DNA from 2 places in the Streptomyces sp. XH2 genome. Region 2 is predicted to be linked to the other one. Evidence: riboswitches for the same ligand, from Rfam matches in the RefSeq annotation. Region 2 holds a riboswitch; the other holds the start of a gene.

Region 1 (7,843 bases), on a different contig from region 2:
GGCCGCCGCGGCCCCGTTGTCGTTCCCGAGCGTCGCGCCCGAGCGAAATCCATGGCATTACCGCCGCACAGGCATCACATTCCATAGGCGCAAGTTCGCCTGAAGAACATTTCCCTCGGTAACTCCGGAACTCCGGGCGTAAATATGCGCGGGCGCACTTCAAGAACCGGAGATCACCGTTCTCGCGGCGGGCTCCCTATTCCGGGCGGTCCCCGGCCGCGCCGCCGGCACGGAGCGCCGCAGCCGGAATTCCCCCGGCGCCCGGTCCGCGCGGGCCGCGGCGATCGCCCGGGCCCGCTCGGCGTCGCCGCGGGCCACGGCGTCCACGAGGGCGCCGAGCAGCTCCCACGTGTCGACGGGCCGCACCGGCGGCTCCGCCGCGTACACCCAGGCGATCTTCAGCCGCAGCTGGGTGAGCAGCCCCGCGATGCTCGGGCTGCCGGACGCCTGGGCGAGCGTCTCGTCGAACCAGTCGCCCAGCGGCCGCAGCTCGCCCGTACGGCCGCCGCGGGCCCGCTCCTGGCCCAGCCTGACCAGCCCGCGCAGCACCTTCAGGTGCGCCTCCGTGCGGCGCTGAGCGGCGCGCGCGGCGCCCAGCGGCTCCAGCAGGGCGCGCACCTCCAGCAGATCCGCGGCCTCCTGCTCGGTGGGCTCGGCGACGCACGCGCCGGCGTGCCGCCGGGTGGTCACGAACCCCTCCGAGGCGAGGGTGCGCAGCGCCTCGCGCACGGGCACGCGGGAGACCCCGTAGCGGCGCGCGAGGACTTCCTCGGTGAGCCGGCTGCCGGGCGGAAACGTACCGGAAACAATGTCGTCACGAATCGCCGTGCACACGGCATGCGCGGAAATGCGACGGCTCTCCTGAGCCGCTGTCCCCTCACCGTTCACGTACGGCCCCGCATGGGTGAACCTCCGGATAACCCCCGCGAAACGCGGCCGATTGACGTTTGTTCAGCGACTCTATTGCAGTGGCCCGCGATTTCCGACGGCGCACGGGAAGTCATCGATATGTTTTGGCCAACACGAGGCGGGCGGCGGCCACGGCGCGGGGCGGTCCGGGCACGGCGAAGGCCCCGGCCGGTGGGCCGGGGCCTTCGTCAGGCGATGGGGCGCGCTGGGCGCCGGAGTCCGCGGTGCGTCAGACGGAGACGCCGTGCTCGGCCAGGTACGCGACCGGGTCGATGTCGGTGCCGTAGACGGCGCCCGTGCGGGCCTCGAAGTGCAGGTGCGGGCCGGTGACGTTGCCCGTGGCGCCGGAGAGGCCGATCTGCTGGCCGGCGGTGACGCTCTGGCCGACGGAGACGTCGATGGACGACAGGTGGCCGTACTGCGTGTACGTGCCGTCGTTGTGCTTGATGACGACGTTGTTGCCGTACGCGCCGCCCCAGCCGGCCTCGACGATGGTGCCGGCGCCCACGGCCTGGACCGAGGTGCCGGTCTCGGCGTGGAAGTCGACGCCGGTGTGGCTGCCGGAGGACCAGAGGCCGCTGGAGGCCTTGTAGGACGTGGAGACGTACGAGCCGGCGATCGGCGAGACGAAGGTGTTGAGGCGCTTGCGCTCCTGCTCGCGGGCGATGCGCTCCTGCTCCTTGCGCTCGGCCTCGGCCTTGCGCTTGGCCTCGTCGTCGGCCTTCTTGACGTCGGCGGCCTGCTGCTTGGCGGCGGTCTCGGCGGCGTGGACGGCGGTGTTCTCGGCCGCGGCGCTGGTCTGGACCTGGGCCTGCTCGCCGATGCGGCCGGCGGTGTCCTCGCCGATGACGACGGCCTGGGTCAGGCCGGTGTCCTCGGTGGGACGGTGGACGTCGTCGGGGGTGGCGGCCAGCGCCGGTGCGGCGAAGCCCGCGACGACACCGGTGGCGGCGAGGGTGGCTATGCCCGCCGCGTTCGCGCTGACGCGAACGGCGCGGCTCGGCTTGCGGTGCTTCCCGGTGGCACGAGTAAACGCCATGGGTGAGGCTGGTCCTTTCCTTCCCTCTCGCCTACCGGGTTAGCTGACGGGTTCGGAGCAGGAAGGTCTCCTACGGATCCCTCCGGAAAGGGGCCCGATTCACCCCAGGGACACTTGGGTCCCCGGCTCCCCTGGCTCGCGCCGTACGGGGACTCGGCGATGTCTGCCCGGGCCGCGGATGCGACGCACATCTGACGGACAGACGCTTCGACGCTAGACGCCGTCACTTTCGATCGGCAAACAGAAGCACTGTTTTGTGTCCCACGCCACAGCGCAGACGTGCAACCACTCCGCTAAACCGGACATTTGGCAGGCACGCGCGCCTCTCGTGCGCGCGTGCCTGCCGGTTGACGGCGGGTCGGCGGAGCGGCCCGCCGCCGGGGCTCAGCCCGTGATCACCGTCACGTCGCCGATGCCGAGGGCCCGGACCGGCTCCTCGATCTGCGCGGCGTCGCCGACGAGCACCGTCACCAGCCGGTCGACCGGGAAGGCGTTGACGACGGCGGCCGTGGCCTCCACCGTGCCCGTCGCGGCGAGGCGCTCGTACAGCCGCGCCTGGAAGTCGTCCGGGAGGTGCTGCTCGACCTGGTCGGCCAGCGTCCCGGCGACGGCCGACGCCGTCTCGTACTTGAGCGGGGCGACGCCGACGAGGTTCTGCACGGCGGAGTCGCGCTCCTCGTCGGTCAGGCCCTCGGCGGCGAGGGTGCGCAGCACCGTCCACAGGTCCTGCAGCGCGGGGCCGGTGGAGGCGGTGTCCACCGAGCCGCTGATGGCCAGCATGGCCGCGCCGGTGCCCTCCGGGGAGGACAGCAGCACCTGGCCGAAGGCCCGGACGCCGTAGGTGTAGCCCTTCTCCTCGCGCAGGACGCGGTCCAGGCGGGAGGTGAGGGTGCCGCCGAGGCAGTACGTGCCGACGGACTGGGCGGGCCACACCGCGTCGTGCCGGTCGGCGCCGGTGCGGCCGATGAGGAGCTGGGTCTGGACCGCGCCGGGGCGGTCCACGATGACGACGCGGCCGGTGTCGTCGGCGGTGACCGCCGGGAGCGGGTGCGGCTCGGCCGGGGAGCCCGTCCAGGCGCCGAGCGAGTCGGCGAGGGCCGCGTCGAGGTCGATGCCGGTGAAGTCGCCGACGACCACGGCGGTCGTGGTGGCGGGCCGGACGTGGGCCTCGTAGAAGGCGCGGACGGAGGCGGCGTCGATGCGGGCGACGGTCTCCTCCGTGCCCTGGCGGGGCCGGGACATCCGCGAGCCGGCCGGGAAGAGCTCCTTGGAGAGCGCCATGGCGGCCCGGCGGGAGGGGTTGGCCAGCTCGTGCGGGATCTCGTCCAGGCGGTTGCCCACGAGGCGCTCGACCTCGTTGTCCGGGAAGGCCGGGGCGCGCAGGGCGTCGGCGACGAGGCCGAGGGCCTTGGTGAGCCGGGAGGCCGGCACCTCCAGGGAGAGGCGCACGCCCGGGTGGTCGGCGTGGGCGTCGAGGGTGGCGCCGCAGCGCTCCAGCTCGGCCGTGAACTCCTCGGCGGTGTGCTTGTCGGTGCCCTCGGACAGGGCGCGCGCCATGATGGTGGCGACGCCGTCGAGGCCCTCGGGCTCGGCGGCCAGGGGGGCCACGACGTTGATGTCCACGGCGACGACCTGCTGGCCGGGGCGGTGGCAGCGCAGCACCGTCAGGCCGTTGGGGAGCGTGCCGCGCTCGGGGGCGGGGAAGGCCCAGGGGGCCGCGGGCCCGGCCTGGGGCTGCGGGTGGAACTTCATGGAGGGCTGGGCGGGGTCAGCGGCCACGGCGTCGCTCACTTGGCCGTCTCCTCTTCTGCGTCGGCGTTCTCGTCGGCGGCGGGGGCTGCGCTCTCGGTGGGCTCGTACACCAGCACGGCGCGGTTGTCGGGGCGCAGGCGGGCCTGGGCGACCCGCCGCACCTCCTCGGGGGTGATGTCCAGGACGCGCTGCACGGCGGTGAGGGCGAGCTGGGGGTCGCCGAACAGCACCGCGAAGCGGCACAGTTCGTCGGCGCGGCCGCTGACCGTGGCGAGCCGGTCCAGCCACTCGCGCTCCAGCTGGGCCTGGGCGCGCTCCATCTCCGCGGGGGTCGGGCCCTCGGCGGCGAAGCGGGCCAGCTCCTCGTCGACCGCGGCCTCGATGTCGGGGATCTCGGCGCCGCCGGAGGCCTTGACGTCCAGCCAGCCCAGCGAGGGGGCGCCCGCGAGCCGCAGCAGGCCGAAACCGGCGGCGACGGCGGTGCGGTCGTGGCGGACGAGGCGGTTGTGGAGCCGGGAGGACTCGCCGCCGCCGAGGACGGTGACGGCCAGGTCGGCGGCGTCGGCCTCGCGGGAGCCGTCCTGCGGGAGGCGGTAGGCGGCCATCATGGCGCGCGCCGGGACCTCTTCGCGGACGACCTGGCGGAGCTGCTCGCCGATCGTGTCGGGGAGGCTGCCGTCGCGCGGGGGCTGCTTGCCGTCGTGCGCGGGGATGGAGCCGAAGTACTTCTCGATCCAGGCGAGCGTCTGCTCGGGGTCGATGTCGCCGACGACCGACAGGACGGCGTTGCCCGGCGCGTAGTACGTGCGGAAGAAGGCGCGGGCGTCCTCCAGGGAGGCCGCGTCCAGGTCGGCCATGGAGCCGATCGGCGTGTGGTGGTACGGGTGGCCGTCGGGGAAGACCATGGCCGTCAGCCGCTCGAAGGCGGTGCCGTAGGGGACGTTGTCGTAGCGCTGGCGGCGCTCGTTCTTGACGACGTCGCGCTGGTTCTCCATCGACTCGTCGTCGAGGGCGGTGAGCAGCGAGCCCATCCGGTCGGCCTCGAGCCACAGGGCCAGCTCCAGCTGGTGGGCCGGCATGGTCTCGAAGTAGTTGGTGCGCTCGAAGCTGGTGGTGCCGTTGAGGGAGCCGCCGGCGCCCTGCACCAGCTCGAAATGGCCGTTCCCCTTGACCTGGGCCGAGCCCTGGAACATAAGGTGCTCGAAGAGGTGGGCGAGGCCCGTGCGGCCCTTGACCTCATGGCGCGAGCCGACGTCGTACCAGAGGCAGACGGCGGCGACCGGGGTCAGGTGGTCTTCGGAGAGCACCACCCGCAGGCCGTTGGCCAGGCGGTGCTCGGTCGCTGTGAGGCCGCCGGTACCGGCCTGTTGCGTGGCCGTGTGACCCATGGGCATGTACGTCCCTTCGATCGCTTGAGATCTCGCGCCCGTGCGCGACGAGCTCGTGCGCGTTGGCTCGCGTGATGAACAGTGCTGTCACTGTATGCAAGCGCGCTGACATCCGGCGAAGTTCCCGGCGCGGTGCCCCCTTACGGACGGGTCGTGTCCGGTGTTGTCAGTGGCGCGGTCCACAATGGTCCGCGTCAGCACCCTGCCTCGGCAATCGATCGAAGGAGCCGCAGCCGCGATGGCCCGCCGCAGCACGAAGACCCCGCCGCCGGAGAACTTCGAGGAGCGCATCCTCGACATCGACGTCGTCGACGAGATGCAGGGTTCCTTCCTCGAGTACGCCTACTCCGTCATCTACTCCCGGGCCCTGCCCGACGCGCGCGACGGTCTCAAGCCGGTCCAGCGCCGCATCCTCTTCCAGATGAACGAGATGGGCCTGCGGCCCGACCGGGGCCACGTGAAGTGCGCCCGCGTCGTCGGCGAGGTGATGGGAAAGCTGCACCCGCACGGCGACGCCTCGATCTACGACGCCCTGGTGCGCATGGCGCAGCCGTTCTCCATGCGGCTGCCCCTGGTGGACGGCCACGGCAACTTCGGCTCGCTCGGCAATGACGACCCGCCCGCGGCCATGCGCTACACCGAGGCCCGGATGGCGGCGCCGACGTCGCTGATGACGGAGTCCATCGACGAGGACACGGTCGATTTCGCGCCGAACTACGACGGCAGCGAGCGGGAACCCGTCAGCCTGCCCGCCGCCTATCCGAACCTGCTGGTCAACGGCTCGTCCGGGATCGCCGTCGGCATGGCGACGAACATGCCGCCGCACAACCTCGGCGAGGTCGTCGCCGCCGCCCGGCACCTGATCAAGCACCCGGGCGCCGACCTCGAGACGCTGATGAAGTTCATCCCCGGCCCGGACCTGCCCACGGGCGGCCGGATCGTCGGCCTGAGCGGCGTCCGCGACGCGTACGAGACCGGCCGCGGCACCTTCAAGATCCGCGCCACCGTCTCCGTGGAGAACGTGACGGCCCGCCGCAAGGGCCTGGTGGTCACCGAGCTGCCCTTCACCGTCGGCCCCGAGAAGGTCGTCTCCAAGATCAAGGACCTGGTCGGCTCGAAGAAGCTCCAGGGCATCGCCGACGTCAAGGACCTCACCGACCGCGCCCACGGCCTGCGCCTGGTCATCGAGGTGAAGAACGGCTTCAACCCCGAGGCCGTCCTGGAGCAGCTCTACAAGCTCACGCCGATGGAGGAGTCCTTCGGCATCAACAACGTGGCGCTGGTCGACGGCCAGCCGCTGACCCTGGGCCTCAAGGAGCTCCTGGAGGTCTACGTCGACCACCGCTTCGAGGTGGTGCGGCGGCGCAGCGAGTTCCGGCGCGGCAAGCGGCGCGACCGGCTGCACCTGGTCGAGGGCCTGCTGGTGGCGCTGCTCGACATCGACGAGGTCATCAGGATCATTCGATCGAGTGAGAACGCGGCGCAGGCCAAGGAGGCCCTGATCGCCCGCTTCTCCCTCTCCGAGGTACAGACGCAGTACATCCTGGACACCCCGCTGCGCCGGCTGACGAAGTTCGACCGCATCGAGCTGGAGTCCGAGCGCGACCGGCTGAACGAGGAGATCGAGCAGCTGACGCGGATCCTGGAGTCCGACGCGGAGCTGCGCAAGCTGGTCTCGGGCGAACTGGCCGACGTGGCGAAGAAGTTCGGCACCGACCGCCGTACGGTCCTGCTGGAGTCGGCGGGCGCCCCGGCGTCGGCGGTGCCGCTGCAGGTCGCCGACGACCCGTGCCGCGTCCTGATGTCCTCCACCGGCCTGCTGGCCCGTACGGCCACGGGCGAGCCGTTCCCGCCGGCCGCGGGCGAGGCCAAGCGCGTCAAGCACGACGTGATCGTCTCGGCGGTGCCGGCGACGGCCCTGGGCGAGGTAGGGGCGGTGACCTCGGCCGGGCGGCTGCTGCGGCTGCGGGTGATCGACCTCCCGCAGCTGCCGGAGACGGCGGCGGCTCCCAGCCTGTCGGGCGGCGCGCCGGTGCCGGAGTTCCTGTCCCTGGCGGACGGCGAGACGGTCGTCTGCCTCACCACGCTGGACGAGTCCTCGCCGGGTCTCGCGATCGGCACGGAGCAGGGCGTCGTCAAGCGCGTGGTCCCGGACTATCCGGCCAACAAGGACGAGCTGGAGGTCATCTCCCTCAAGGACGGCGACCGGATCGTCGGCGCGGCCGAGCTGCGGACGGGCGAGGAGGACCTGGTCTTCCTCACGGACGACGCCCAGCTGCTGCGCTACCAGGCCTCGCAGGTGCGTCCGCAGGGCCGCCCGGCGGGCGGTATGGCGGGCATCAAGCTGTCCGCGGGCGCGAAGGTGATCTCCTTCACGGCCATCGACCCCGCGGCCGACGCGGTGGTCTTCACCCGGGCCGGGGCGCGGGGCGGCATGGGCGGTGCCACGGAGGGTTCGGCGAAGCTGACGCCGTTCGACCAGTACCCGCGCAAGGGGCGGGCGACGGGCGGCGTGCGCTGCCAGCGCTTCCTCAAGGGCGAGGACTGCCTGGTCATGGCCTGGGCGGGAGCGGCCCCGGCGCGGGCCGCGGATGCGAAGGGCGCTCCGGTGGAGCTGCCGGAGGCCGACCCGCGCCGTGACGGCTCGGGCACGCCCCTGGCGAAGCCGGTGAGCGCGATCGCGGGCCCGGTGTAACCCGAGCGCGGAAGGTGAGCGGGCGGGGGCGCGAAGGGCGCCCCCGCAAGGCCTGTGCGT
Region 2 (7,843 bases):
GCCGGGGCGCAGGGGCAGGGGGGCAGCGGCCCGATCCGTCCGACCCACACGTCGGGCGCCCAGTAGCCACGCGTGACGGGGCCGGGGCCCGCCGTGCGAACGGCGGGCCCCGGCCTTGTTTGTGCAGGCGTTCTGCCGTCCCCGGCCGTTAAAACTGTGCAAAGGACGCCCCCGGGCCCCGGTATCCAGGGCCTGCGGAGAGCGAATACCGGACAGGCGCCCCCCTCGTCGTCCGCTCACCGCCCGGCCGCCGTCCGTACGCGTCACCCCCGTTCAGAAGCAAGGCTTCCGGTACGCGTGAGCCGCCGGAGGTCTCCCGCCGGGACCGTTCGCACGACCGAATGTCGCTCTTGAACTTCCGCTCGCCGCCTCGGGATACTCGCCCGTATACCGTTCTTGACATGGACGCGACGATCTCATCGGCCTGTCGCGCACCATGTCCGGCCTGTGCGCGTCAGGCGGGCGCACGACGTACGCGCAGCACGCACGCGCACGACGCACACGCAGTACGCACGCGCACGACATGCATCCAGCACTCACACGCACAACGCACGCACGTACGCACCTCCTCCATCACGCCCGGGCGTCCGTCGCGCCGCCGGGCACTCCCCCACAGGAGGCCACGAGTGAAACGTTCCTGCATCTCCACGCGCCGTACGGCCGCCGCCGGGGCGGCGATGGTCGCCCTGACGGCCGCGGCGCTCACGCTCCCCAGCGCGCACGCGAGCTCACCGGCGCCCCGTCAGCTCTCGTCGCCGCAGGCCTCGGAGCTCGCCCGGAAGATCTCCGCCGACCTGGGTGCGGACTCGGCCGGCACGTACTACGACGCCGGGAGCGGCCGGCTCGTCGTCGGCGTCCTCGACGAGGGGGCGGCCGCTCGGGTGCGGGCCGCCGGCGCCGACCCGAGAATCGTGCGCCACTCCGCGGCCGAGCTCGCCTCGGCCCGGCGGACGCTGAAGTCGGATGCGTCCATTCCGGGCACGGCCTGGGCAGTGGACCCGCGCCTCAACAAGGTGGTCGTCACCGCCGACAGCACCGTCACCGGCGCCCGCAAGGACCGCCTCGACAAGGTCGTCGCGAGCCTCGGCGACAAGGTGGCCGTGCGGACGACGGCCGGGACGTTCCGCCCCTTCATCGCGGGCGGCGACGCGATCTGGGGCAGCGGCGTGCGCTGCTCCCTGGGCTTCAACGTCACCAAGGGCGGCAAGCCGTACTTCCTCACGGCCGGGCACTGCGGCAACGCCTCGCAAACCTGGTCCGCCACGCAGGGCGGCGCCCAGATCGGGGTGACCGAGAGCTCGACCTTCCCCGGCCACGACTACGCGCTCGTGCGCTACACCTCGTCCATCGCCCACCCCAGCGCGGTGGACCTCTACGACGGCGGCACGCAGAACATCGCCAAGGCCGGGGAAGCGACCGTCGGCGAGACGGTGCAGCGCAGCGGCAGCACGACCGGCGTCCACGACGGCCAGGTCACCGCCCTCGGCGTCACCGTCAACTACCAGGAGGGCGCGGTCGAGGGCATGATCGGCACCTCGGTCTGCGCCGAGCCGGGCGACAGCGGCGGCGCGCTCTTCGCCGGCGACACCGCCCTCGGCCTCACCTCGGGCGGCAGCGGCGACTGCTCCTCCGGCGGCGAGACGTTCTTCCAGCCCGTACCGGAGGCCCTGCAGGCGTACGGGGCGCAGCTGCCCTGACGCACTCCTCCGGGGACGCCCGCACAGGGCTCTTTGGAGGTCGCCGGGCCGGGGTGGGGTCGCCCCGGCCCGGTTCGGCCGCGTCCGGCCGGGGTCAGTTAACCCGGCCGTACCAGACGCTGCCGGACCAGATCTTCTCCAGGCGCACCGAGGTGCCGGGCTTGGGCGAGTGCCAGATCTTGTTGTTACCCGCGTAGATACCGACGTGGTAGACGTTGCTGCCCGAGTGGAAGAAGACCAGGTCGCCCGCCTGGCGGGAGCCGGAGGAGATGTGCCGGGTCTTGTTGTACTGGTCGGCCGCGGTGCGCGGCAGGTTCTTGCCGACCTTCTTGAACGAGTAGAGCGTGAGACCCGAGCAGTCGAACCGGTTGGGGCCGGCGGCGCCGTACTGGTAGGGGGAGCCCTGCTTGGAGGCCGCGACCTTCAGGGCGGCGGCGCCCGGGGTGGCCGCACTCGCCTCGGCCGACATGCCGGGGAGCAGCATGGACGCGGTCACGGTGGCGGCGGTGACCACGGAGGCGGCACCGGCGCGGGACATGAGCGTGGATATGCCAGGGAACGCAGACATGCCAAAACCCTTCGTCATCCGCCTGCGAAAGATGACCTGTCGGGTTCGGGCTGTCGAAGTTGCCCGGCCACCTGAAATGGCTTCACCCCAAGGACCACCGCCATCGTGGTCCGCCGTGCTCGGGTCTCCCGCTCCTGCCGATCCATTCGCTTCTGCTCCGCACCCGGTACGGCGGCAGGACTCGGCGTCCGCCCGGGTCGCCCGCCTCGGTGACGGGATCTTGTTGTTCGATGCACGATCCTGCATCACGGACCGCCGGAATTCGGAGCCGAAAGGTGCTTCTGTGAACTTCTTCACTTCGCGTCGCCCCGTGGAACCGGGGTGTTACCCGGCATCACGAGTGGCGGGAAATCCCGTTTATCAAAAGGCAGTTGAAGAACTGATTCGAGTCACCTCGGCAAGGCCCGGAAGGCGAGGTGAGCGGGGTCGCGGCAGGGCGTCTTTGCGTCAGAAAGCAGCGGCGGCGGGGTCCGTGCGGTTCGCCGCGAGGGCCCGAGGGTAGCCCTACGGCATGCTCACCCTAGGGATCGAGGAGGAGTATCTTCTGCTCGACCCGGCCACCGCACTGCCGGTTCCCCTGGCCGACGAGGTCCGGGCGGCGGTCGACCTGGATCCGGTCGTGAACGAGCGGGAGATTCAGGCGGAGCTGTTGCAGGCCCAGGTGGAAGTTGCCACTCCGGTCTGCTCCGATCTCGCCGAGGCGAGCCGGCACCTGCTGCGGCTGCGCCACGCGTTGAGCTCCGCCGCCAAGCGGTCCGGCTGCCGGATCGCCGCCTGCGGTACGGCGCCGTGCTCGGGCCCCGAGCCCATCCCGGTCACCGGTAACCCGCGCTATCTGGCGATGCGGACGCGTGCCGCCCAGCTCGTGGACGAGCAGTTCGTCCACGGGATGCACGTCCACGTCGCCATCCCCGACCGCGAGACGGGTGTCGCGGTCCTCAACCGGGTGCGGCCCTGGCTGCCCGTCCTCGTCGCCATGGCGGGCAACTCCCCGCTGTGGAACGGCCAGGACACCGGCTTCTCCAGCTGGCGGACCGTGGTCTACAGCCGCTGGCCGGTCAGCGGCCCGCCCCCGTACTTCCACGGCCTCGCGGACTACGAGGAGCGCATCGAGGCGCTGCAGACGGCCGGGGCGATCGCGGACCGGGGCCAGCTGTACTGGACGGCACGGCTCTCGGAGCGCTATCCCACGATCGAAGTGCGCTGCCTGGACGTGCAGTTGCGGGCCGACGACTCCGTCATGTTCGCCGGCGTCGTCCGCGGGCTGGTCGCCACCGCCATCCGCGACGAGAAGACCGGGCGGCCCCCGGTGCCCTGCCTGCCGGAGCTGCTCGCCGCCGCGAACTGGCACGCCGCCCGGCACGGGCTCGACGGGGTGCTCGTGGACCCCACGGGCCGGCGCCACGGCGCGCACGACGTCGTCCGCGGCCTCCTCGCCCACATAGGGCAGTCGCTGGAGGAGTCGGGCGACACCCGGCAGGTGAGCTCGCTGGTCAGCCGCCTGCTGCGGCGGGGCACCGGGGCGGACCGGCAGCGCCGGGCGCTGGCGACGGACGGGCTGAAGGCGGTGACGGAGCTGATCTCTGAGCCGTAGGCAGGTCAGAAGTGCGGGTCCCCCGCGACCCGCCCGCCCAGGGCCCGCCCGGTGTCCGGGAGGTGGCGCCATCGCCTCGTCAGCAGCAGGGCCGCCAGGCTCAGGTAGACGTAGGTCAGCACCTCCCGGGCGTACTCTCCCGGAAGCGCGAACTGCACCGCGAAGAGGACGAAGAGGACTGCGGCCTCCCACCGGACGAAGTGCAGGTCCAGCAGGACGACGACCGCCAGGACGGTCTGCGCGGCCGTCAGGGCGACCTCGTCCACCTGACGGGTGACCAGCGGCAGGGCCGCCCCTCCCCCGCCGAGCGCGTGGGCGAGGGGCAGGCAGCCGACCAGCAGCGTCCACTGGTTGACCTTGCTGGACAGCAGCGCGCCGAGGCCGTCACCGGCCCGCATGCGCCAGGCGAAGACCACGGCGACGATCAGCTCCGGGGCCTCGGACGCGAGCGGGGCCAGCCACTGGACCAGCACGAAGCGGTCGATGCCGAGTGAGGCGCCCGCCTCCACCAGCCCGTGCGCGAACGGCTCGGCGCACGCGAAGACGACGGCCGCGGCACCCGCGAAGAGCACGGCCGTCACAGTGCGCCGCCCGGACCGCGGCAGTACGGCCAGCCGCGCCGGGACGCCCACGAGCTCCTCCATCTCCCCCGTGGAGCACTTCGCGATCCGGTAGAGGTAGTAGCCGTACCAGGGGATGAGCACCACCGGTACGTACCAGCCGATCTCGCGGGTGAGCGGCATGACGAAGGCGACGACGGCGGCCACGGCCAGGAAGGCGACGTCGATCCGGCGGTGCGGCTCCAGGACGACCGGCCCCGGGGCGGCGCCCCTGCGGCGCAGCGCCAGTGCGGCGGCCAGCGCGACGAGCGGCCAGCCGACGCCCACCAGCAGCCGGTTGGCGCCGGTCATGTTGGCCGCCGCGTACGCGGCGTAGGCGGGATCGGATCCGGCCGCGTAGGCGAAGTAGAGGTCGACGGCGTACTCGGGCAGCACCGCGATGAAGGCCAGCAGGGCGAGCGCGAGCGCTCCGGCCATGTCCGCGCGGGCCGTCTCCGCGGCCCACATCAACAGCAGCGCCGAACAGAGCACCCCCAGCCCGAACACGGCCACGGCCGCGCCCGGCGGCAGCTCGGCACCGCTCAGCCGCACCACGACCGCGGGCACGGCCCCGGCACAGGCCACGGCGATCCGCGCCACGCTCGCACCAACGGACGGCGGCACCGTCTCCGCTGCCGCGGACTCACCCATCGACGGCTCGCTCCTTCCGCGTCACACCTGACCCTGCCGATCTATCAGCAGGAACCGGCGGCCCGCCGCGGACAGCCCGCAGCGCCGGCAGGCGCCCCCCATTCGGCCGACCGTTCGTGCCGCCCGCGCTGTCGAGGGCCTGCACGGTCACGGAATTCAGACCACGAAAGGTCGCAGGACGAAAAAACAGAGGACCGCGAATCATGCTCCCTACACCCTGGATACCGGATCAACGGCCGATCACCGCCGTATAAGAACCGTCAGCGCCTGCGCGCTGCATCACAAACGGCGAGTGAGGAAAAACTCCTAGTGCGCCGAGTCCACGCGGAAGCCCTTCGGGACGAGGAACGCCGCCAGGACCACGGCCGCCGCCACGATGACCGCCGACACCAGCGACGTGGTCCGCAGGGCGTCGTCGAAGGCCGCTCTCGCCGCGGCGAGCAGGGCGCGGCCCTCCCTCGTGGCGGGGCCGAGGGCGCGGGAGGCCTGGTCGGCGCCGCCCACCGACTCCCGTGCGGCCGGCGGGAGGCCGGTGGGCATGCCGGAGCGGAAGAGGGCGGCGTGGATGCTGCCGAGGAGGGCGACGCCAAAGCCGATGCCCAGTTCGTAGGCGCTTTCGGAGACGGCACCGGCCTGGCCGGCGCGTTCGGGGCGGACGGCGGCGACCATGACGGCCGCGGCGGCGGTGATCGCCATGCCGTCGCCGATGCCGAAGGTGACGAGGGCGACGGCGACGACGCCGTAGCCCAGCGGCTGGGGCGCGCCGGCGAGGAGGGCGAAGCCGCACAGCAGGGCGGCCAGACCCACCGTCAGGACGGTGCGGACGCCCGTGCGGCGCAGCATCCACGGCGTCAGCAGCGAGGAGGCGAGCAGGGCGAGGGCCACCGGCAGGGTGCGCACGCCGGCGGCGAGGGCGTCGTGGCCGCGGGCGTACTGCAGCCACAGGGAGATGAGGTAGAGGGCGGCGCCGATGCCCATCATGGCGATGAGGGTGGCGAGGGCAGCGGCCAGGAAGGGGCGGCTCGCGAAGAGGCGGACGTCCAGCAGCGGGTCGGCGGACTGCAGCTGGCGACGGACGAACCAGGTCAGGGCCGCGAAGCCGACGAGCAGGGCGGCGAGGTCGACCGGCCGGAAGCCGCCGGCGAGGTGCTTGATGCCCCAGGCGGTGAGGACCACTCCGGCGACGGAGAGCAGGGCGGCGACGAGGTCGAGGCCGTGGTGGGAGGGGCTGCGGTACTCGGGCAGCAGGAGGACGGCCGCCACGACGGTGACCAGGACGACGGGCACGTTGACCCAGAACGCCGCCGACCAGGAGAAGGCGTTCACCAGCAGGCCGCCGGCCAGGGGGCCGATCGCGGCGCCCGCCCCGGCGACGGCGGCCCAGATCCCGATGGCGAGGGTGCGCTCGTGGGGGTCGGGGAAGATCGTGCGGATCAGGGACAGGGTGGACGGCATCACCATGGCCCCGCCGACGGCGAGCAGGACGCGTCCGGCGATCAGCTGCAGGACGCTGTCGGTGAGGCCGGCCGTGGCGGCGAGCACCGAGGCCGCGCCGAAGACCGTGAATCCGGTGGTGAACAGCAGTTTGCGGCCGAAGCGGTCGCCGACCGCGCCCGCGGTGACGAGCAGGCCGCCGAGGACCAGCCCGTAGATGTCGATGATCCACAGCTGTTCGAGGGCGTCGGGCCGCATCTCCTTGATGAGCGAGGGCAGGGCCACGTTCAAGATGGTGGCGTCCATGGCCACGAGCAGCAGGCTCGCGCACAGGACGGCGAGCATCGCCCAGCGCGCGGGATCGGCTTGCGCCTGCTCAGAGGGGCCTTCGGGGGAGATACGGTCCACAGCCGGAACGTATCCGCCGGGTGGGCGGCCCGCATCCGGAGGGCCGGGCGGGTTCCGCGGACCGGCCGGCTGGGCAGTGTGCCCTCTACGGACCCGGGAGGGAGAGCCGGGAGGAGGGCGGTGGATGTGAAGGGTGACACCGGCCGGGAGGTCGTCGTCATCGGCGGCGGGGTCGCCGGGACCAGCCTGCTGCTGCAGCTGGTCCGCACGCTCGCCGGCCGCCGCCCGCCGCACCCCGTGCGGTCCGTCCGCGTCGTGGATCCCCGCCCGGCCGGCTGGGGGCTGGCGTTCGGGGACGAGGACCCGCTGCTGCTGTGCAACTCCGCCGCCGAGCTCAACTCGCTCCTCGCGGACCGGCCCGGCGACTTCGTCGACCACCTGCGCGCGCAGGGCCGGCCGGGCTCCGCGAAGGACTGCGTCCCCCGCGCCCGCATGGCCGAGTACTGCGCGGACCGCGCGGCCTGGGCGCGGGAGCAGGCCGGGCGGTCCGGCATCACCGTGGAGCACGTACGGGCCTCGGCGGAGACCATCGGCACGGAGGCGGACGGCGGCGGCCACCGGGTGCGGCTGAGCACGGGCCAGGAGCTGTACGCCGACGACGTGGTCGTCTGCACCGGCGTGCAGCGCCCCCGCGTCCCGCGCGGCTTCGCGGAGTTCCGGCACCACCCGCGCTACCTCGACAGCCCCTACCCGGCGAGCCGGATCCGGCAGGGCCTGCGCCCGCGCTCCCGGGTGCTTGTCCTCGGCAGCCACCAGTCGGCGACCGACGCGGCGCTCCTGCTGTGCCGCGACGGGCACCGCGCCACCCTCTCCTCGCCGTCGGGGAAGCTGCCCGCCGTGCGCGAGTCCCTCGCCGCACCGCTGCGCGCATACCCGCCGCTGGAGCGCATCT

What was found. A riboswitch is a leader RNA that binds a small molecule or an ion and turns the genes downstream of it on or off. The one in region 2 is predicted to bind cyclic di-AMP.
Region 1: it holds a riboswitch for cyclic di-AMP, as region 2 does, so the genes downstream of both, ACOTKD_RS21880 (M23 family metallopeptidase) here and ACOTKD_RS10510 (C40 family peptidase) in region 2, are expected to answer to the same signal.

The regions. Positions count from the first base shown of each region.
Region 1 covers NZ_JBMMMZ010000010.1:266,411-274,253, forward strand. The annotation lists gene ACOTKD_RS21875 (GntR family transcriptional regulator) at 160-888, opposite strand; gene ACOTKD_RS21880 (M23 family metallopeptidase) at 1,139-1,948, opposite strand; cyclic di-AMP (ydaO/yuaA leader) riboswitch at 1,962-2,117, opposite strand; gene ACOTKD_RS21885 (M16 family metallopeptidase) at 2,333-3,700, opposite strand; gene ACOTKD_RS21890 (M16 family metallopeptidase) at 3,736-5,088, opposite strand; gene ACOTKD_RS21895 (DNA gyrase/topoisomerase IV subunit A) at 5,327-7,783, shown strand.
Region 2 covers NZ_JBMMMZ010000004.1:234,721-242,563, forward strand. The annotation lists gene ACOTKD_RS10500 (hypothetical protein) at 1-66, shown strand, start outside; gene ACOTKD_RS10505 (S1 family peptidase) at 627-1,697, shown strand; gene ACOTKD_RS10510 (C40 family peptidase) at 1,792-2,265, opposite strand; cyclic di-AMP (ydaO/yuaA leader) riboswitch at 2,270-2,432, opposite strand; gene ACOTKD_RS10515 (carboxylate-amine ligase) at 2,777-3,859, shown strand; gene ACOTKD_RS10520 (hypothetical protein) at 3,865-5,109, opposite strand; gene ACOTKD_RS10525 (MFS transporter) at 5,416-6,951, opposite strand; gene ACOTKD_RS10530 (FAD/NAD(P)-binding protein) at 7,078-7,843, shown strand, end outside.